Regions from separate parts of the Arthrobacter sp. zg-Y750 genome, predicted to be linked through region 1. Evidence: riboswitches for the same ligand, from Rfam matches in the RefSeq annotation. Region 1 holds a riboswitch; the other holds the start of a gene.
What was found. A riboswitch is a leader RNA that binds a small molecule or an ion and turns the genes downstream of it on or off. The one in region 1 is predicted to bind cyclic di-AMP.

Region 1 (7,479 bases):
AGGAAGGACCAGATCGGGCCGGGCCGCGAACAATTCACGCAGCTGGTCGTCGCTGCGTGCGGCTAGATCATCGGCCAAAGCTCGAATCGCGGACATCAGCACCACGTTACCTGAGTGGGAAGGGAAACGGACCGATCAGCCTCGGCGTCTGCGCCGAACTCCGCTGATGACCAAACCTGCCATCAGCAGGAAAGCGAGAGGTAACGCAAAGTAGACGGCAGCAACCAGCCACGGGGCAACCGACTGGCCCTGCAGGGCAAGGATCAAAACGGCAGCCAGGGTTCCCAGCCCGAACAGGGCCAGAAGACCGGCCGCCGCGGCCAGGGCCCCCGAAATCCACGCGCGGGTGCGGCGGGGCCCAGGCTGGGAGCCGGAAACAGAGGCCGAGGCGGACCGGACGGAGTCCGGCGGGGTTTTGTTCATGGTGATTAACGCTAACAGCGGAAATCCGCGGGACAAAGGGGCAGCCTTGGAGCCCCTATTCGCTTGTCGGGATATTCTAAAGGGAACAGACTTCCCCGTAGTATCTCAGAGGTACGGGTACCCCCCCCGCTGCTTGCTGGGCAACGCGGAAACGGTGGCGGAACTGAACGGTCATGCAACAAGGCAGATGTCCTGCCGCAATCGGAACTAAGAACGAGGTAACCGAAGTGCCTATCGGCAAGGTCAAGTGGTTCGACACCGGCAAGGGTTTTGGTTTTCTGGCCACGGACGATGGACAGGAAGTCTTCCTCCATGCCTCGGCCCTGCCGGCCGGCGTCAGCGAGGTTAAGCCCGGTACGCGCATGGAGTTCGGTGTAGCCGACGGCCGGCGCGGACCGCAGGCCCTCTCCGCCCGCATCTTGGAGGCACCGCCGTCGGTTGCCAAGGCCACGCGCAAGGACGCCGAAGACATGGCCGTTATAACGGAAGACCTGATCAAACTGCTCGATGGCATTTCCAACGGACTGCGCCGCGGCCGCTACCCGGAAAAGAAGCATGCCACCAAGGTGGCCGCTGTGCTGCGTGCCGTTGCCGATGACTTGGATATATAAGGTTCGTGCGCTGAAGTGACAATGACACCCGTAACTCCCTCTCCCGAAACGCCCTCCGACCCGGCGGCCCGTAAACGTGCGCCCCGGCGGTCGGGGAAGCCCGACGCCGTGCTGGCTGCCGCGGTGGCGGAAGCACGTGCAGGCCTGCTCGAAGTTGCGTCCCCGGCTGAAGTTGGGGAGTACGCGGGGGCCGCGGCCGACGGCGAACGGCTGGTGACCCACCGGTTCACCTCGCTGCGTCCCGGTTACCGCGGCTGGCAGTGGTACGCCACTGTTGCCCGGATGCCGCGCAGCAAGAAGGTGACGGTCAGTGAAGTAGGACTGCTTCCGTCGGAGGATGCGCTGCTGGCTCCGGAGTGGGTGCCCTGGTCGGAGCGGCTGCGTCCGGAAGACATTGCTGCCGAGCAGGAACAGTTGGCCCTCGAACAGGCCGCCCGGGAACATGTTGACGACGAACAGCACGCCCACGCCGAATCCCGGGACAAGGATGGCCAAGCGCGGGACGGCGCTCCCGAAGACGGCGCACGCCAAGACGATGCAGCGCAGTCCGGCGCGCAGGATCATCAGGAGACGGACGCGCAGGAGGACGAATAATCCGTGGCGGTTGCGGCAACTGGTTCAACAATCCCTGAGGGGGCGCTGAGCTGATGTTCCGCTCCCTCCGCCTCTTCAACTACCGGATCTGGTTCTTCGGCGCACTGGTTTCCAATATCGGCACCTGGATGCAGCGGACTGCGCAGGACTGGCTGGTCTACGACATCCTCACCAACCAGGATGCCGCAGCCATGGGAATCGTGATGGCGCTGCAGTTGGGGCCACAGCTCCTCCTGGCACCGTGGTCCGGCCTGATAGCCGACTCCTACAACCGGCGCAAAGTCCTGCTGATGACGCAGATCAGCATGGGTGCCCTGGGGCTGGCCCTGGGCCTGCTCGTGATTTCCGGCCAGGCGCAGCTGTGGCACGTGTACGCATTTGCGCTGGCCCTGGGCATGGTGTCGGCGGTGGACGGACCGGCGCGCCAGGCGTTCGTCTCCGAGGTGGTTTCCGAGCGGGATCTGCCCAACGCCGTGGCCCTGAACAGTGCCTCCTTTAACGGGGCGCGGATGATCGGCCCCGCCGTCGCCGGACTCCTGACCGTCGCCGTCGGGCCGGGGCTGGTGTTTGTACTGAACGCCGTGACGTTCGGCGCCATGGTGCTCGCACTGCTGAATATGCGTGCCGGCGAACTGCGCGTGCTCCCCAAGGCGCCCCCGGGGAAGGGCCGCATCCGGGCAGGACTGGCCTATGTGAGGCACCGGCCCGACCTCATCATGGTGATGCTGGCAATCTTCATCGTGGGCACCTTTGGCATGAATTTCGCCATTTACATAGCGGCCATGGCACGTACCGAGTTCGGCCGGGACGCGGGCACGTTCGGCCTCCTCAATTCGGTGATGGCGATCGGTTCCGTCGCGGGCGCCTTGCTTTCCGCGCGGCGGGACAGGCCGCGCCTGCGCTTTGTCTTCGGAGCCGCAGGGGCCTTTGGCTTGTTCTGCATCCTGTCCGCAGCCGCGCCCACCCTGATTTTGTTCGGTCTATCCCTGATCCCGGTGGGCCTGTCCGCACTGACCCTGATGACGAGCGCCAATGCGTATGTTCAAACCACCACCGCCCAGGTCATGCGCGGGCGGGTGATGGCGCTGTATTTCGCCATCTTTATGGGCGGAACACCGCTGGGCGCGCCGGTGGTGGGCTGGGTTTCGGACTCGTTCGGCCCCCGTTGGAGCCTCGGTGTGGCCGCAGCCTCGGGGCTGCTGGCAGCCGCCATCGGTTTCGTATGGGCCTGGCGGACCTACGGGATGCGGTTCCACTATGACCGGAACCTGCCCCGGCGGCTCAGCATGACCACAGATACGCCGGAAAAAGCGCAGGACCCGGACAGCGCGTAGCGTCCGGGCCCTGCGGGCAGTGCATGGCCATGTTGGCAGTAATCAGGCTCAGGAGTTCGCGATCACGTAGTCGATGCACGCCAGGAGGGCGCTGACGTCGTCGGGCTCAATGGCGACAAAGGTGGCAATGCGCAGCTGGTTGCGGCCGAGCTTGCGGTAAGGCTCCACGTCCACGACGCCGTTGGCCCGCAGCGTCTTGGCAATGGCGGCGGCGTCGATGTCCGCTGCGAAATCGATGGTGGCAATAACGTTGGAACGGTCCTCCGGGCGGGCCACGAACGGGGTGGCAACGGCGGACTGTTCGGCCCACGAATAGATCCGTCCGGCAGATTCCGCGGTGCGACCGGCGGCGAACGCCAGCCCGCCGTTGCCGTTCAGCCAGTCAATCTGGGCGTTGAGGGTCACCAGCGTGGACAACGACGGCGTGTTGTAGGTCTGGTTCAGCCGCGAGTTGTCCACGGCGGTCTGCAGGTTGAGGAAATCCGGGATCCAGCGGTCGCCGGCATTGATCCGCGCGGCGCGTTCCAGCGCAGCGGGGGAGAACATGCCCAGCCACAAGCCGCCGTCTGACGCGAAGTTCTTCTGCGGGGCGAAGTAGTACACATCGGACTGCGCCAGGTCCACGTCCAGGCCGCCGGCAGCCGAGGTCGCGTCGATCAGCACCAGGGCGCCGTCGTCGGAACCTTCCACCCGGCGCACCGGAGCGGCAACGCCGGTGGAAGTTTCGTTCTGCGGCCAAGCATAGACATCCACCCCCGCTTCAGCCGCCGGTTCCGGACGGGTGCCCGGTTCAGCCGTGATGATGCTCGACGCCGAGAGGAACGGCGCTTTATTGGTAGCCGCCGCAAACTTGGAGCCGAATTCGCCGAAGGACAGGTGCTGGGCCTTCTCCTGAACCAATCCGAAAGCGGCGACGTCCCAGAAAGCAGTGGAGCCGCCCACGCCCAGAACTACCTCGTAGCCCTCCGGAGCGGAGAACAGCTCGGCCAGTCCCTCGCGGATGCTGCCCACGAGGTTCCGTACGGGTGCCTGGCGGTGGGAGGTGCCCAGAAGCCCGGTGCCGGAACGTTCCAGCGCCGCCATCTGTTCCGGACGTACTTTGGACGGCCCGGCACCAAAGCGGCCGTCCTGCGGGAGGAGTTCAGCGGGAATCTTCAGTGCGGCGGTGTCGCCCATTGTGTCGCTCCAAGCGTGTCGAAAGGAAAGCGCGTCTGCATTTCCATTCTGCCGCACCGCATTCTTTCGGACGGTTTATGACCGCCGCCACAGGGATGTGTGGCGGAAAGCCCGCAATTTTCGGGCGGTCCGGCCGGTAGGCTAACGTGTTGGCGTAGACCCGGGCAGCGCGTTTTGCCGCTGTCCTCTTGCCTTCTACTAGGAGCGGCCCGTCATGACGGATCTCATTGACACAACTGAGATGTATCTCAGGACCATCCTGGAGCTGGAAGAAGAGAACATTGTGGCGCTGCGGGCACGTATTGCCGAGCGGCTGAGGCACTCAGGCCCCACCGTGTCCCAGACCGTTGGCCGGATGGAGCGTGACGGCCTCGTGGTGGTGGCGGGAACCCGCCGGCTCGAACTGACGGAACTGGGCCGCCGGCGCGCTACCGAGGTGATGCGCAAACACCGGCTCGCGGAGCGGCTGCTCTCGGACGTTATCGGCCTGGACTGGGCCTACGTCCACGACGAGGCCTGCCGGTGGGAACACGTGATGAGTGAGCGCGTGGAGCGCCGGCTGTATGAGCTGCTGGGACATCCCACGGAATCCCCTTACGGCAATCCGATTCCAGGCCTCGAGGGCATCGGCGGAGAGCCGGCACCGGTCTTCCACCAGGGCGTGCATGACCTGGTCTCTGCCGTGGCTGCCGTAGAGGCAGGATCCAAGCTGACCCTCCTGCGGCTGGCCGAACCCATCCAGGTGGAGCCGGAGCTGCTGTCCCAGCTGGATGAAGCCGGGCTCCGCCCCGGTGCGGAAATCACCGCCGAAGTCGTAGGCGGTTACATTTCCGTGCGTGTCCCCGGCATCGAAGGAGCGCTTGAATTGCCGGCAGAAGTGGCCGCACATGTTTTTGTGGCACACGCCGGGTAACGGAATGGTTACTTTTGGGACATTTACCCTATAGTGAATTCCGACGTTGAAACACCATCGTTATCCGGTCTGTCCGCCGAGCCCTGCCAACGGACCGGAGCACCAAACTCGTCAGGCAGGGGCGGAGGACCCAATTTCCGGCAGTAGAACTGCCTTGGGGTGAAGCCTTCCGGAGGCCGGCGGCAAAACGTGCATAGAAGCACGCAGTGCCGGCGGTGAGCCGAGGGCCGAGTTTCTCTACTCGAATCCGACAGCTAACTTCGCAGGCGTTCCAAGAGAGGGAAACACTTGTCGAAGCATGCTGCTTCGGGGCGCCGCCGTGCGGCTGCCCCTGTTGCGCCCGCCCGCCGGCGCAGCTCCCCGCCCTCCGGGCGCAGGCGGGTTGAAACAAAAACCCTGTCCATGGGTGGAGCCGCCCAGAAGGTGGCCATCACCGCCGCCACATCAGGCCTGATCCTCACCGCTGCGCTGCCCACCTCCGCGGCCGCTGATGATCCCGTCCAGCCGCAGCCGGTTTCAGCCGACACGCCGGTCTCCGCGGATGCCAACGCGAACATCGGATTTGCCCGCGCCGGGTTGAGCAGCAGCTATGACCCGGACGCCAAGCTGGCTTCCGTCGGCGTGGCAGCAGGGTCCCATGCGGTCCCCGCGGCCGCCAAGGGCACGCTGTCCACCCCGCTGGATTCTGCGTTGGTGGAGACATCGGGATTCGGCCACCGCGTCAGCCCCATTACGGGCGCAGCCGGGGAAATGCATAACGGCCAGGATTTCGCCGCCACCTGCGGCACCGCAGTAAACGCAGCGGCTTCCGGAAAAGTGGTCTTTGCCGGCTGGCACCCCTACGGCGGCGGCAACCGCGTTGTCATTGACCACGGCAACGGGGTCGAAACCACCTATAACCACCTCTCCGCCATTTCCGTGTCGGTAGGAAGCGAAATCAAGCGCGGAAACCTGGTGGGAGCAAGCGGAACAACGGGCTCTTCCACGGGTTGCCACCTGCATTTCGAGGTCATGGTAAACGGCGAAGTAGTGGACCCACTGAACTGGTTGTAACCGCACGAATATCATTTCGTGACCGGAACGTGACATAGCGCAAATGTTGCTGTACGCTCGTCCTCGTGCCCGATTGGCCAAAGATCGGGCACCTTCGAACAGATCGCCTAGCTCTGCCACTGTTTGAAGTCCGTTCGCAGAATCGCATGGCAGAGGCGGGGGAACCAATTTCGGGTTTCGCAAGAAGCCCTTGGGGTTAAGTTGCAAATGGCCTTAGGCCTGGCAACCGGGTGACTCCCATCCGAATCCGACAGCTCACCTCGTAGGCAATTGGGAGAGGCAAACCTGTGTCATCACACGCTCATGGCCGCCGTCGCGCAGCCACCGTTCAGACCAACCCGATCACTGCACTTTCCAAGGCAGTCAGCAGCAACGCAGGCATGGTAGGCCGTCAGGCCGCCGTCGTTGTGGCAGCATCCGGCCTCGTGCTGGCTGCAGGACTCCCTGCACAGGCAGCGTCCGTCAGCATGGACCGCCAGGCACTCGAATCCACCCCGCTGAACGTTGTAGCCGGGACAGTCAAGGCTAATGCGGACGCGGACGTAAAGCTCGCGGTCATGGAAGCACCCAGCTCCACCTCCGGCGCAGACTACCGTGCACAGGTAGCAGCTGAAGAAGCCGCAGTCGCAGCAGCTGCTGAGGCTCAGGCCCAGCAGGCAGCAGCAACCCAGCGTGCCGCTGCTTCCCGTGTTGCCGCACCTGTTGCAAACGGCGCAGTACAGACCGCATCCTCCACTCCCGCAGCACCGGCCGCTGACGCCGTAGCTCCGGGCAATGTGGCCGCCGGCCTCGTGGCCTCGGCTTACAGCCAGATCGGCGTGGCACAGGATTGCACCGCCATGGTCGAGAAGGCCCTGCGCTCCGTCGGCAAGTCCGTCGGCGACCTGGCTCCCGGCCAGTTCTTCCAGTACGGCACCGTTGTTGGCAGCCCCGCTCCCGGTGACCTGGTCATCAGTGCTACCCACGTCGCCATCTACGTTGGCAACGGACAGGTCATCAGCGGCGGTCTGAACGGTATGAACACCGGTCTGCACAGCCTCTCCGACCTGCACGGCTACAGCTTCGTCCGCGTCTCCTAAGCCCTGGTCTCCGAGAACAATCATGACCTCGACAATTGAGCGCGCCCGCCACCGGGCGCCGGTTGAACGCACCAGCACGCTGAACGCCCTTGCAGGTGCGGTCAGTGCAAACGCAGGAACGGTTGGCCGCCAGGCTGCCGTTATCGCAGCTGCCTCAGGCTTGGTCCTCACCACCGGTGTGGCCGCCAATGCTTCCGGCACGGAGCCCCTGCGGGATGTCCAGACGAGCACCCTGGATCTCACGGCAGCAAAGCTCGACAAAGTGTCTGCAGAAGCTGTGCTTCACTTTGAGTTCG
Region 2 (7,479 bases), on a different contig from region 1:
CGGTCCGGGACGGTGAGCTGCTCCTGGATTCCGAGACTGCGGGGTTGCTGTCGGTCGAACCCGGCGACGACGTCCGGGTGGGCGGGGAGGTGCTCCGGGTTGGGGCACCTGTTGAGCCCACGTATTACAGCCATACCCCGGTGGCGTGGACGTCCCTTGCCAGTTGGCAGGACGCGTCGCATGCGGGCAGCACCACAGATGCAGAAGACAGCCCTGCAGCCACCGTGATTGCGGCAGCGGGCACAGACGACGCGGCCGCAATCGCTGACCGCACTGCTGGAACGGTTTCCACGGACGTACGGGGCTCGTTCAGCGGGCTGGGTTCCTACAGCTCGGAGAACGGTTCGCTGGTGATGATGCAGGCCTTCCTCTATGGCATTTCTGCCTTGGTGGTAGTGGCTTTCCTTGCCGTCTGGACTATCCAACGGACCCGTGACATTGCGGTGCTGAAAGCCCTCGGCGGAAGTTCCGCCTACCTCATGCGCGACGCCCTTGCCCAGGCCGGAATCATCGTGGCCTCCGGAGCCGTCGTCGGGGGGCTGCTGGCTGTGCTTGCAGGCACCCTCGCGGGCAGCGCCGCCCCGTTCCACCTCACCCTTGCCACGGCTCTGCTGCCCGTGGCGGGCATTGTCCTGCTTGGACTGGCCGGGTCCGCGGCGGCCGTACGCAGCGTCACGAGGGTGGACCCGCTGACGGCACTCGGCGGCAACTAGGCCCGCCCGGCCGGACCAACGGCCGCTTCCCCTTCCCCACCTTCAATCAAAGGAGCACACAAGCCATGTCACACTCAGCCCCTGCAGGAGCACCGGCACCAGCGGCACCAGCCGCACCGGCAGCGCCGGCGGCCCTGGAGCTTCAGGCAGTCACGCTGGAGTACCCCGACGGCGGCGGTACGCTCAAGGCGCTGGACAACGTCGATCTCCGGGTACCCCGGGGGCAGATCCTTTCCCTCGTCGGACCCTCCGGCTCGGGAAAGTCCTCCCTGCTGGCCGTCGCCGCCACACTGATCGCCCCCACCAGCGGGACCGTCACGGTAGCGGGAACCGACGTCGGGGACCTCAACGACGCCGGCCGGACTGCCCTGCGGCGCAGCGGGGTGGGGATTGTTTTTCAACAACCCAACCTCCTGGCCTCACTGACCGCCGCGGAGCAGCTGGTCATCACTGACCGGCTGCGGGGCAAAGCCGGTCCGGCTTCGGAACGGCGCGCGTTGGAACTGCTCGAACTCGTGGGCCTGGCACACGAAGCCGGAAAGCGTCCCCACCAGCTTTCCGGAGGACAGCGCCAGCGGGTGAACATCGCCCGGGCGCTGATGGGCAGCCCGTCGCTGCTGCTCGTGGATGAACCAACCGCTGCCCTCGACACTCAACGGTCCGAATCGATCGTGCAGCTCCTGGTGAAAGTGACCCGGGAATTCGGGCTGGGCACCGTGATGGTCACCCACGACACAGGATTCGTCCCGTTGACGGACGCAGTGGCGGGCATGGTGGACGGGCGTCTCGGTGCTCCCGCCCACCCGGAGTCCCTCTAATCCTTCCGGCGTGCCCGGCTGGGCTGCACCCGGGGCGGCTCACCGGGCATTTTGGGATAGTCCGGCGGGAACGGCAGCTCGCCCAGCCCGTTGGACACATCCCGTTCCCACCATTGGAGCAGGACGTCGATGGATCCCGGGTTCCGGTACATGTCCGCCCACGGGTCCCCTACCGTGCGCAGCCGTTCCGGAATGGTGGCGATGGTGAAGTCCGCCGGATGCACGTGCTCCAGTTCGTCCCAGGTAATCGGGCAGGAAACCGGTGCATCCGGCAAGGCCCGCGGACTGTAGGCACCTGCCATGGTGCGGTCCCGGTTGGCCTGGTTGAAGTCCACGAAAACGCGCTCTCCGCGCTCCTCCTTCCACCACGCCGTCGTCACCTGCTCCGGCATCCGGCGCTCCACCTCCCGGGCCGCGGCGATCACCGCGTGCCGCACCTCCAGGAATTCATGCTCGGGCCGGATCGGGGCAAAGAGGTGGATGCCGCGGTTGCCCGAGGTCTTGATGAATGCCTCCAGGCCGGCCTCGGCCAGGATGGTGCGCAGCTCTTGGGCCGGGCGGACGGCGTCGTTGAAATCGGTTCCCGGCTGCGGGTCCAGGTCTATGCGCAGCTGGTCCGGGTTGTCCGTGTCTTCCGCCCGGGACGGCCACGGATGGAACACCACGGTGTTCATCTGCACGGCCCAGACGGCGGCGGCCGGCTCGTCCAGCACCACCTGCGGATGGGACCGGGCGCTGGGGTACTTCACGGTGACCCCTCGCATCCAGTCCGGCATGCCGCGCGGCGGGTTCTTGGAGAAGAAGACTTCGCCGCCGATGCCTTCCGGAAAGCGTTCCAGCGACACCGGCCGGTCGCCGTTGGCGCGGATGAAGGCCTCGCCCACCTCGGCCATGTAACGGGCCAGGTCGAGTTTGGTGATACCCGGCTTGGGCCAGAGCACCCGCCCCGGACTGGAGATGCGGACCTGCCGCTCCCCTTCCGGACCGGGAACGGTCAGGGTGGTTTCCTCACGTGCCATGGGCCTGCTTCCCCTCTAAGGACCTGTGATCCACGAGGTTACCGTGTCAGGCGGCAGGAACGCCCAGCTTGGGATCCACCGGTGTGCCGGGGCGGACATTCTTGCGGCCGTGCACAAAGTGGTACAGCACGGTGGATGCCAGCACGACGGCGGCCAGCACCCAGTACATTCCGTGGTACCCGGTAACCGGCAGGAGCATGCCCAGCAGCAGCGGCCCCACGCCAATGCCTGCGTCCATGAGGATGAAGAACGTGGAGGTGGCCAGCCCGATCCGGTGCGCCGGTGCCATGCTGACGGCGATCGCCTGGGCGCACGGCATCAGGGCGCCGAATCCGAAGCCCAGGAAGATCCCGGCCACGGCCAGAACGGCGTTGTTGGGTGCGTAGGCAAGCAGGGCCAGGCCGGCGGCGAAGGACACCAGAGTCGGGTAAATCACGGCATTGTCGCCGTGGCGGTCCTGGATGCGTCCCACAAAGAGCCGGGACACCAGCACCACCGCGGCATAGACCACAAAGAAGAGGCTGGCACCGAGGACCAGGCCCTCGGACTGGGCGTAGGAGTTCAGGAAGGACAGGACCCCCGCGTAGGCGGCGCCGGCTATGAACATTACGGAGGCAATGGACAAGGCTCCGGGATCAATGATGTCCGTCAGGTGCATCCGCCACTTGTTCTTCTGTTCCTCCGGCGTGGGCGTGCGCTCGGGCAGGCGCAGCACCAGGGACAGGACAAGTGCGACCGCGGCGCAGGCGGTGGTGACCAGGAAGAGGGCGCGGTAACTCACCGAATCCACCAGCATGACGGCGAGGAACGGCCCGACGGCGGTGGCCAGTGTGGTCGAAATGCCGAAGTAGCCGGTGCCTTCCCCGCGCCGGTTGATTGGGATTAGCCCCATCACGGACGCGGAAAGGCTCGTGCTGGCCGCGCCGAACGCTGCACCGTGGATGATCCGCACGGTAAGCAGCAGGGCCAGGCTGTCCGCCGGGATGTACAGGAGCGCGGCCACAACGAAGACGGCCAGGCTGACAATCAGCAGCCGGCGCCGTCCGACAAAGTCGAGGAACTTGCCCGCGAAAACCCGGGCCAGCAGGGCGCCGATAACAAAGGAGCCGGATGCGAAGCCGCCGGCGCTGTCCGAGGCCGCGAATTCCTCAACGGCATACAGGGCCATGCTGGTCATCAGCAGGTAGAACACCATTGAGAGGAACAGATTGGTGATGATCGCCAGCACAAATCCCTTGGTCCATAATTTCTGACCGCTGCCAGCCACTGCGTTCTCCTGTTTTCTCCGATACGCGCCGCCACCGATTGGAAGGCGACCTAACGATCTTACGCGCGGACACGGGCGCCCGGGCTGCTGCGGAAGGAAAAAGCGACGAAGGCCACAGGACTGCGGGGTAGCGGAAAAGCCATCAGGGGCATCAGGAACCACACACGTATCACTTCCCGGGCGCACCGCCACCCGGATGCGGCCCCGCAGCAGCCGGACCGAGACGGAACGGCCCGGAATTTCCGGTGCCAGAGTGACTAAACAGGAGCAAAGTAAATACCTGCGCCTAGCACACAGCGGCGCCACTCACACCCTCCAGAGAAGCTGCTCACTAAATGGTTATCCAACCGTAACCGTCTCGTATGGTTGAACGCATGCCGCTTTCTGATGCGGCTCCCCCGGGCTTGTTACCTAGCTCTGCCGCTGGTCCGGGGTCCACAGAACGCAACACCACGGCAGAGGCGGGGGAACCAATTATGGGTTCCTTGAATCCTTGGGGTTAAGCCAAACCGGATTCAATCCGGTCGGCCGGGTGACTCCCATCCGCATCCGACAGCTCACCTCGCAGGTATCGGGAGAGGTTATCTACATGTCTTTCAACAAGTCCCAGGGACGCCACCGCGCCGAGACCACCGGCGTTTGGTCCACCATCTCACTGGCCACCGCTACCCGCGGACGGACTATCGGCAGCACCGCAGCCGTTGTCGCCGCAGGTTCGGGCCTGATGCTCGGCATGGCAGCACCGGCCTCCGCCGGCGTTGTCTCCAACGACAACTACACACCCACCCAGACCACGGCACCCGCCGCACCGGTTGCTCCGGCTGCTCCGGCTGCCGCCCCCGTAGTTGAGGCTGCTCCCGTGGCCGCTCCGGCTGCCGCTTCCACCCACACCGTAGTTGCCGGTGACACCCTCGGTGCCATCGCCAGCACCTACGGTACGAGCCTGGAGAACATCCTCTCCCTCAACGGCCTGTCCATGGCCTCCGTCATCTACCCCGGTGACGTTGTGGCCTTGTCCGGTGACGGCGCTGCTGCTGCCCCCGAGCTCAGCTACGCTGCCGCGTCCTACTCCACCGAGGCGTACGCCGCTCCGGTCCAGGCCGCTGCCGCCAACACCGGCGTGATCAGCACGCAGGCCACCTCCGTGACTCCGGCTCCGGCCGCTGCACCGGTGGGCGGCACCAACGCCATCATGCTGGCCTCGGCCTACTCGCAGCTGGGCGCAGCCCAGGACTGCACCGTGCTGGTTGAGGTTGCGCTCCGCGCCGCCGGCCACTCCGTAGGCGACCTTGCTCCCGCCCAGCTGGCGGCATACGGCACCCAGGTCTCCACCCCGGAGCCCGGCGACATGGTCTACTACGCCGACGGCGGCATGGGCCTGGCCCACATTGCCATCTACGTAGGCAACGGCGAAGCCATCCACAGCGGCTGGAACGGCAACCAGACCGTAGTCCAGTCCGTCAACGTCGGCTCCGGCCCCGTGTTCTACCGCGCATAAGGCTTCACCGCCCTATCGCACGGCCGGCAGGCGTTAGTCCGCTGACCAAACAGAGCGTCCGTTCCCTTCCCGGGAACGGACGCTCTGTTGTTAAGTGTCCTTGACGTTATCTGCCCAGGCCCTTGTGGAATCCCGCGGACCGGAGCGGGCCGTCAGGGCACAAACCGGTATCCCATGCCGTGTTCGGTCAGCAGGTGGGCGGGACTGGCCGGATCGGCCTCCAGCTTCCGCCGCAGCTGGCCGATGTACAGGCGCAGGTAGCCGGAGTCCGTTGTTCCGGGACCCCACACGTTGTGCAGCAGGGTCTGCTGGGTCACCAGCATCCCGGGATGGGCCAGCAGTTCGGAGAGGAAGCGCCACTCGGTAGGCGTCAGCCGGACGTCGGCGCCGTCCTTGAGGCGGGCGATCCGCCGGGCGGCCAGGTCCACGCGGACCGCGCCGAACGTGATCTCGCTGGGCCCGGCGGCGGCCGGCACCCGGCGGGACAGGGCACGGATCCGGGCCAGCAGCTCCTCGGTGGAAAACGGCTTGGTCACATAGTCGTCAGCCCCCAGGTCCAGGGCGCGGACTTTGTCTGCCGGGTCCACCCGGCCTGACACCACCAGGATGGGCACCGCACTCCACCCGCGGACCGCTTCAATAACGTCCATCCCGCTGAGCCCGGGCATTCCCAGGTCCAGGACCAGCAGGTCCGGATGCGTGTCCACCGCCTTCCGGATGGCAGCGCTGCCGCTTTCAGCCGTCACTACCTCGTACCCGTACGCGCCCAGGGTGATGCGCAGGGCGCGCAGGATCTGGACGTCGTCGTCCGCTATCAGAATCTTCATCCCGCCACCGCCCGATTGGACCGTCCCGGGATGGAAACCCGTGCTGCAGCCGGCAGCGAGAGGACCATGGTCAGCCCGCCGCCGGGGGTGTCTTCGGTTTCCAGTGTTCCGCCCATTCCTTCCGTAAATCCTTTTGCCAGTGCCAGGCCAAGCCCCAGTCCGGTGGAGTTATCCGTGTCCCCCAGCCGCTGGAAGGGAACAAATATTTCCCCCTTCCGCTGTTCGGGAACACCGGGACCCGAGTCTATGACGCGGATTTCCACCCGGCCGGCAAACTCGCTGACGGACAGCACCGTCTTGCTGCCCTCCGGACTGAAACGCATTGCATTTGCCAGCAGGTTCACCAGCACCCGCTGCAGCAGCACCGGGTCAGCTGTGACGGTGCGCTGGACGGAGGGAATTTCCAGCTCGACTTCGGCGGGGCCCAGTTCCAGCTCCTCCAGTGCCGGCAGTACCGCGTCGGCCACGTCCACCGGTGCCAGGCTCACGCCCACCACCCCGGCCTGGAGCCGGCTGACGTCCAGCAGGCTCGTCACCAGGCCGGACAGCGAGGCAAGGGACTCTTCCGCCGTGGCCAGCAGCTCATTCCGGTCCTGTTCGGACCAGGTGACGTCGGTAGCGCGCAGGCCCGTGACGGCAGCAGTGGCGGCGGTCAGCGGCCGGCGCAGGTCATGCCCGACGGCGGCCAGCAGGGCCGTGCGGACCTTGTCGGCTTCGGCCAGCGAGCCGAGGCCGCGCGCGGTTTCGGTCAGTTCCCGGTGCTCCAGTGCTGCCTCCAGCTGCGCGGTGATGACCGCCAGCAGCCGGCGGTCCGAGGCAGCCAGTTCACGGCCCCAGAGGTCCAGGAAGCCGTTCTCCCCTACCGGCAGGCGGGTGAACGCAGGGTCTTCGGGTTCGGCCTTGTCCGGCCAGTCGCCGTCGGAGTACAGATCCGCTCCGTCCACCCGCAGCCGGGCCGCGCTGACATTGAACGCCTCCCGGGTGCGTCCCACCAATGCTGCCAGGGCGTCCTCGCCGCGCAGCACGCTGCCTGCCACGGATGCGAGCAGCTCTGATTCCGAGGCGGAGCGCCGGGCGGTGCGCGCGCGCCGCGCCGCAGCGTCCACCACGTAGCTGACCAGCATCGCATTGACCACATAGAGTCCCAGCGCCAGCATGTGCGACGGCGTGGCCACCGTCACGGTGTAGAGCGGTGAGATGAAGAAGAAGTCCAGGGTGAGGCCCGAGAGCAGCGCGGCGAACAATGCGGGCCAGATACCGCCGACCAGGGCCACAAGGATCACCAGCAGCTGGTAGCTCAGGACGTCGCCGGTAATGGTTTCCGCGCTTTGGGCGGC

Region 2: linked by a shared signal. The riboswitch ahead of LOC57_RS08945 (C40 family peptidase) and the one ahead of LOC57_RS12365 (M23 family metallopeptidase) in region 1 are both predicted to bind cyclic di-AMP.

Annotation. Positions count from the first base shown of each region.
Region 1 is NZ_JAJJOC010000016.1:319,356-326,834, reverse strand. It holds gene LOC57_RS12400 (helicase-associated domain-containing protein) at 1-96, opposite strand, end outside; gene LOC57_RS12395 (hypothetical protein) at 136-423, opposite strand; gene LOC57_RS12390 (cold-shock protein) at 651-1,034, shown strand; gene LOC57_RS12385 (DUF3027 domain-containing protein) at 1,056-1,628, shown strand; gene LOC57_RS12380 (MFS transporter) at 1,682-2,962, shown strand; gene serC (phosphoserine transaminase) at 3,011-4,138, opposite strand; gene LOC57_RS12370 (metal-dependent transcriptional regulator) at 4,353-5,051, shown strand; cyclic di-AMP (ydaO/yuaA leader) riboswitch at 5,142-5,336, shown strand; gene LOC57_RS12365 (M23 family metallopeptidase) at 5,340-6,104, shown strand; cyclic di-AMP (ydaO/yuaA leader) riboswitch at 6,230-6,388, shown strand; gene LOC57_RS12360 (NlpC/P60 family protein) at 6,392-7,183, shown strand; gene LOC57_RS12355 (NlpC/P60 family protein) at 7,206-7,479, shown strand, end outside.
Region 2 is NZ_JAJJOC010000013.1:237,892-245,370, forward strand. It holds gene LOC57_RS08925 (ABC transporter permease) at 1-713, shown strand, start outside; gene LOC57_RS08930 (ABC transporter ATP-binding protein) at 779-1,531, shown strand; gene ligD (non-homologous end-joining DNA ligase) at 1,528-2,550, opposite strand; gene LOC57_RS08940 (MFS transporter) at 2,597-3,817, opposite strand; cyclic di-AMP (ydaO/yuaA leader) riboswitch at 4,249-4,402, shown strand; gene LOC57_RS08945 (C40 family peptidase) at 4,407-5,315, shown strand; gene LOC57_RS08950 (response regulator) at 5,468-6,142, opposite strand; gene LOC57_RS08955 (ATP-binding protein) at 6,139-7,479, opposite strand, start outside.